Novosphingobium sp. G106: one gene and its partner. The protein of the gene in region 1 interacts with the protein of each later gene in a pairwise test. Links are inferred from orthologs where the notes say so. Each region holds a gene or a part of one and is shown on either strand. Other genes may lie near its edges.

Region 1 (2,999 bases):
GCGCTTGGTCGAATGAAGCGCCCGCCGGGACCGGCGCGGTACGAAAACCGGACGGCTCGGGATAGGCGTAGGAATAAAACGCCGCCTCAGGATAGGAATCGCTGCCGGGCCAGAACCCGGCGCTGCTGACCTCATGCGAATAGGCCTCGCGCGTCACCCGGTCGGGCAGGCCCGGCACGCCGCCCGGATGGAGCGGGGCCGGCCGGCCCGAGAAGCGTGTCACAGCGAGGTCGAAGCTGCCCCAGAACAGGTGGACCGGGCTGACCTTGCCGAGGAAGCTCGTACGGAACAGACTGAACACGCGGCTCGCCTGGACCAGCGCCAGCCAGAACCGGTGCGCCGCTTCGCCGTCGTAGCTGGCATGGGTCTCGTCGATGTCGAAGGCGATCGGGTCGGGAACTTCGTTGGGCAAGCGCACGATGCGCACCGCGACGCCCAGCTTGGCCAGCGCCTCCATGACCTCGGCATAGAAAGTCGCCACGGTCATCGGCCGCAATGCGACGGCCTCCATCCCGCCGGCGCTGCCCCGCACGAACAGCCAGTGGTCGACGAAATCGAACTCGATGTCGATCGCCTGATCGCCCGCGGGGATCGTCGATGTGCCGAGCCCGCGCGCGGTGACGTAGAGCGGCACCTGCCAACCGTGGTTGCACCAGGGCGTCAGCGCCAAGCGGATCTTGCCGACGATCTGGGTCCAAAGCTGCAGCGTCAGCGCCGTATCGCGCCAGCCGGCATAGTCGAGAACGGGCCATTGCGGCATCGCGCGATCTCCTCGAGTCGTCAGCGCGTCCGGCGTTCGTAGTCCAGTACCATGGCGCGCAGCGCCGAAGCATCGTGACGGGCGTTGTGCGGGACTTCGGCCGGTTCGCCGGGGCCCATGATATTGGGATCGACCAGCTCGAAGCGCAAGCTGCGGATCGGCAGCATCCGTCCCGGTCCGACCACAAGTAGTCGCGCTGCGTGGGCGATGTCCTCGGGCCAGTCGGCGACCAGCAGCGGTGCGGGATCGTCCGTCAGGTATTCAGCGAAGCGATGCGCCATTTCGACGCGGTCGATCGGCTTGGTGCCAAGCACCGGCAGCACATGCTCGGTGACCCATTCGGTCGGCTCCGGGCACGTCAGCGCTTCATAGAACGGAGCCTGGCGCTCGTCCTCGGGCACGAGGGCCAGCGAGATCAGCTCGCCGCCGAATCCGTTGTATTCGGCGTCGAGGAAATAGCGCACTCGCCCTGCCCGACTCAAATCTCCGCGTAGTCGACGACTGGCCGGTCTTCGCGCGTGCCGCGATAGCGCTGGGTGGGATCGTTGGGATCGCCGGCGATGATCACGTGGTCATCGTGCACTTCGAGCAGCGTGCCGACGAAGGGAAAGCCCTCGAGACTGCCGGTCACGCGATAGCTGACCGTGTCGCCCGCCTTGAACGTCTCGGGCTTGAAGTTGAATTCGAACGGGCAGTTCTCGCCCGTTTCGCCCATGCCTTGCATCGCGTGTTCTCCTTTGCAGCCAAGATAGGCTGCGAGCCAGGCTGGATCAAATGCAAAAGGCCGCCGGATCGCTCCGGCGGCCTCTCGAAACGCGTCAGATCCGGACGATCAGCCGACGATTTCTTCGGGCTTGAAGAAATAGGCGATCTCGATCGCGGCGTTCTCTTCGCTGTCCGAACCGTGGACCGAGTTGGCTTCGATCGACTCGGCGAAAGTCGCGCGGATCGTGCCTTCGGCGGCATCCTTGGGGTTGGTCGCGCCCATGATGTCACGGTTGCGCTTCACCGCGTCCTCGCCTTCGAGCACCTGCACGACGACCGGACCCGAGACCATGAAGCTGACGAGCTCGCCGAAGAAGGGACGCTCCTTGTGGACGGCATAGAAGCCCTCCGCCTGCGCCTGGCTCATCTGGATGCGCTTCGAGGCGACGACGCGCAGGCCGGCTTCCTCGAGCTTCGCCGTGACGGCACCGGTCAGGTTGCGGCGCGTGGCGTCGGGCTTGATGATCGAAAAGGTGCGGGTCACCGCCATGATAGGGTTCCTTGCGAAAGTATGCTTGTTCTTGGAAAGTGGCCGCGCCCCTAGCCGGGAAAATGCTGCGCCGCAAGATCGCGCTCAGATTCTGCAGCGCCTCGCGCCAGACAGCTTCGACCCAGGCGAAATCACGGCGCGCGGCATCGAAAGCGGCGTCCTCGTTCGCAAAGGCATCCGAACGATAGATTTTCCGCCAGTAGACCTTCTGCAGGCCCTCGAATTCGAGCGGTTCGATCCGGCTCAAGATATTGAAGCGGACCAGCCCCGCGTCATCGCGGAGGAAGCTGATGACCCGGTCGCGGTCGGGATGCATGAAATCCGCGGTGGGCTCGGTCACGGCCCCTCGACCCACTTGCTGCCCTGCTGTTTCCAGAACTTGCGCTCCACGCCGCCGCGCTTGCCGAGCATGACCCAGCACTCGCGCGCATCCTGGAGCGTGTCGTCGCCGAAGATGTAGAAGGTGCGCTCGAAAGCGGGGGCGCTATCCCGCCACACGCCGTCCGCGATCGCGACGAAGCGCGCGCCGTTGGCCGGCACCATCTCGCCCGCGAGCAGGATCGGCTGGCGCGCCTCGTGCTCGCCCGAAAAGCCGTGCGCGAGGAACGAGTCGGCTATGCGGCCCCAGAGCCCGTTGCTGATGCGCCCGAGTTGGTCCTGGTCTTCCGAAACGACCAGCAGCCGCTCGCCCGCCTTCAACGTATTGCGCGCGATGAGCGGCAGCACGGCTTCGGCGGGATCACGGCTCAGCTGGTAGAAGTCTACTCTCACCCTTCCAGGCTATCCCGAACATAGCGGTCGAGCAGGCGCACGCCGAAGCCGGTCGCGCCCTTCTCCCAGGTCGCGCCCGGCTTGTCGGCCCAGACCGTGCCCGCGATGTCGAGATGCGCCCAGGGCGTGCCCTTGTCGATGAACCGCGCGAGGAACTGCGCCGCGGTGATCGACCCGCCGAAGCGCGCGCCGGTATTCTTCATGTCGGCGATC
Region 2 (3,364 bases), 1.6 Mb from region 1 along the record:
CTGGCGATTACGCACATGGCAAGCCGCATCCGGCACCCTATCTCGCGGCGGCCGAGGCGCTTCGTGTGGCGCCGATTGACTGCCTGGCGCTGGAGGATTCGCACAACGGCGTCCGATCGGCCGCGGCGGCGGGGATGATGACGATCATGGTGCCCGATCTGCTGCACGCGACGGACGAGATCGCGGCGCTCGCCCTACACGTAGCGTGCGATCTGCACGAGGTGCTCGATCTGCTAGGCGCTCAGCGCACGATGCCGCTGTAAGCGATGCGGCCCTGGCCGCGCGCGGCGGTGCCGGCGGGCACACGCCATCGCATGTGGGTGACGTCCTCGGGCGAGGCGAGGCGGCCCGCGATGCGCAAGGTACCGAGCTTGCCCCAGGTGCGCCCGCCGTCGACCGAAACTTCCTGGTCGTCGCGCGCCGAGCCCTGGTAGGCAATCGCGCGGGGCAGGGGATTGGTGATGGTGAAGCCGCCATCGCCGCCCATGCGGTACCAGTTGACGATCGTCACGACGCGGTCGCCGCGGCTCAGCCGGTTGGCCGGCTCGAGGCTGCGCTGACTGCCGTTCTCGATGCGCTCGACGAAGACGGCGCTGTCGGTGGCGATGGCCGGCTGCGCGCTGGCGGCCGACGTCAGGCTGATGGCGATGCCGGTCATGGCGTAGCCGGCCCAGATGTAGAATTTCACGGTCGATTGCCCCCCGTTGGACTGTGGGGAACAGTATCTCTGCGGTGTCCAAAGGAATGGTTAACGCCGCGCTCACCATGTTTTGCCCAGGGTTTGCCCAGCGTTTGCGTTGCTTCTGCGAGCGAAAACCGGCCTGTCGCGGCTCTGTAAAAAATCGCCCGGAGACCCGGTTGACAGCCCCGGTTCGCTGGCCTAGTGCGCGGCCTCCCAAGTGGCTGCGCGGGTGTAGCTCAGTTGGTTAGAGTGCCGGCCTGTCACGCCGGAGGTCGCGGGTTCGAGCCCCGTCACTCGCGCCACTTGGGAATTTCCAGACATTCGAAGACTTGAGTGCGCCTTCTGCAAGGCGCCTCGCTATGTCGTGTCAGACGTCGCGGGGTGGCGGGCTCCAGCGGCCCGTTTCCATCCAGATCAGGAAGCGGCGCAGCGGCAGCAGCCAGACCACGCCGAGCACAAGATAGAGCGGCGCCTGGGCCAGCGACGGCCAGGGCGCGATCAGCGGCGCGATCACGCTGGCGACGACCGCGCCATAGATACCCAGCCCGACGAGCAGTGCCAGGATGCCCACGGGAATCCGCCAGGTAGGCTCGCGGCGATTGCCGCCGCCCTTGGTGCCGAAGGCCATCAGGCGTCTCCTTCGTAAAGCCGCGTCGGCGTGACCACGGCGCGTAGGTGCCGGTCGTGCGGCTCGAGCGGCAGTGCAACGACCAGCTGGTTGTCCCAGGCCATGCCGACCGGGATCACCTCGGGATGGCTCTCCAGCCAGCGATCATAGTGGCCGCCGCCCTGGCCGAGTCTTCCGCCGTCCGCGGTGAAGGCGATCAGCGGCACTATGACGAGCCCCGGCGCGGCCGGCTCGGCCTCGGCGGTGGGCTGGAGATGGCCATAGGGGCCCTGTTCGAGATCGCTGTCCTCATAGGGATCGCGCCAGATGCGAAAGTCCATCGGCGCGCCGCGGCTGGCGAAGCGGGGCAGGGCGACATGGCGCGAGTTCTCGAAGAACCACTTCGCGTAGCCGCGCGTCGGCGCCTCGTTGGGATTGGCGTGATAGAGCCCGACCGTGGACCGCTCGGGCGCCAGCGCGGCGAGCGGCGTCGGCGGGCGCAGGAACAGGAGTGCACGCGTCGCCGCGGGCAGAGCTGCGACATGCTTGCGGCGCAAGGCACGCATCTGGGTGCGCAGCTTCTGCTTCTCGTCCACGTGGATTCCTCGTTTGTGCGGCCGGGACATCCGTCCCTGCCTTGCGGCACCGGCCCGCTCCCTCACCTGGCCTCCTGACGAGAATCTATGCTCTGGGAGGCCGGGTGGGGGAGCGGGCCGATGCCGCAGCCGATACAGCATCGCTGCATCGGAGAACAATGGGTGACGGGCCCACCATGGGTCGTTGCCGGGAAATCCTCTGACGCGTTCACGTCAGGTGGGGACCATTTGTGCCGGACCAGGGTCCAACCAGGGACAGCCCCCATGGATTTGCTTATAGCCTCAGGGATTTTCATGCGGCTCGTGCCGGGCAGATCCCGTCGCCGTCTATCTAGGGCCTAGCGGCCTAACCCTCAAGCCTGCTGGCGAGATTTTCCAGCCGGTCGGCGATCGTCTCGAGCCGCTGGGCAGTGCCGCGCGGCAGGCTGGGGGTGGGCGCTTCGCCCGAGCGCGCGGTCGCATCGTGCAGTTCGTCGGCGAGCAGCAGCGCGGCGAACAGCAGCATGCGCGTTTCGCTCTGGCTCGATATGTCGCCCATCGCGTCGATCTTCGAGGCGATCATCTCGCCCAGGCCGGTGACGTGGTCTTCCTCGCCCTCCGCGCAGGCGACGGTGAAGTGTCGCCCGCCGATCGCCAGTTTGACGTTGCTCATGGAACCTGTCCCGCGAGCAGCTGATCGAGCTGCTGCAGCGATTGCGTCACCGCCACGCGCAGGCGTTCATGCCTGGCTGCGAGTTCGTGATCAGCCTGGGGTTCGCGGGAGGCAGCGTTCTCGATACGGGTCAAGGCTGCTTCAATACGTCCCAATGCTTTTTCGATGGATGCCCCTTCCATTGCATGATGCTAGCGCAAAATCAGGACGCTGCAAAGCTTTGTGCGCAATAGAGGTGACGTCATGACGTCAAATGCGTCACCTATTCGTCATTCGTTGTTGAGGCCGCGTGCTTGACGGGGCGTCGCCTCACCCTAAAGGAAGCCCCCATCGAATCGGCACTTTCAGCCGCCTTCGGGAGCATTTTTCCAGATGAGCTTTGATCCTTCCCGCCTGGGCCCCATGGCCAATGCCATCCGCGCCCTGTCGATGGATGCGGTCCAGGCCGCCAACAGCGGTCACCCCGGCATGCCCATGGGCATGGCCGACGTGGCGACGGTGCTCTATTCCAAGTTCCTCAAGTTCGATCCCGCCGCGCCCAAGTGGCCCGACCGCGACCGTTTCGTGCTGTCGGCCGGCCACGGCTCGATGCTCATCTACTCGCTGCTGCACCTGACCGGCTATGCCCAGCCGACGATGCAGGACATCCGCGACTTCCGCCAGATCACCAGCCCCTGCGCCGGTCACCCCGAGAACTTCCTGCTACCGGGCGTCGAATGCACGACGGGCCCGCTGGGCCAGGGCCTGGCCATGGCCGTGGGCATGGCGCTGGCCGAACGCCATCTCAACGCGACTTTCGGCGACGATCTCGTCGATCACCGTACTTT

What was found. The genes of interacting proteins can lie anywhere in the genome.
Region 2: the proteins of ndk (region 1) and KRR38_RS03720 interact in binary tests that used the Escherichia coli proteins (3 or more experiments, as listed by UniProt). The link is inferred for Novosphingobium sp. G106 from one-to-one orthologs.

What each region holds. Positions count from the first base shown.
Region 1 is NZ_JAHOOZ010000001.1:2,395,889-2,398,887, forward strand. The notes cover bases 305-2,999. They hold ndk (nucleoside-diphosphate kinase), read right to left. Parts: upstream 2,016-2,999; coding sequence 1,593-2,015; downstream 305-1,592. Other genes in these bases: KRR38_RS11445 (DUF5996 family protein), read right to left, coding at 305-760; KRR38_RS11450 (hypothetical protein), read right to left, coding at 781-1,224; KRR38_RS11455 (hypothetical protein), read right to left, coding at 1,239-1,484; KRR38_RS11465 (DNA polymerase III subunit chi), read right to left, coding at 2,352-2,786; KRR38_RS11470 (leucyl aminopeptidase), read right to left, coding at 2,783-2,999. In the rest of the region: more of KRR38_RS11445, read right to left, coding at 1-304. UniProt on the Escherichia coli protein: Major role in the synthesis of nucleoside triphosphates other than ATP. The ATP gamma phosphate is transferred to the NDP beta phosphate via a ping-pong mechanism, using a phosphorylated active-site intermediate.
Region 2 is NZ_JAHOOZ010000001.1:792,135-795,498, forward strand. The notes cover bases 98-3,018. They hold KRR38_RS03720 (5-formyltetrahydrofolate cyclo-ligase), read right to left. Parts: upstream 1,886-3,018; coding sequence 1,310-1,885; downstream 98-1,309. Other genes in these bases: KRR38_RS36975 (hypothetical protein), read left to right, coding at 135-263; KRR38_RS03705 (hypothetical protein), read right to left, coding at 242-688; KRR38_RS03715 (DUF2842 domain-containing protein), read right to left, coding at 1,050-1,310; KRR38_RS03725 (cell division protein ZapA), read right to left, coding at 2,232-2,537; KRR38_RS03730 (hypothetical protein), read right to left, coding at 2,534-2,719. UniProt on the Escherichia coli protein: Involved in the removal of 5-formyltetrahydrofolate.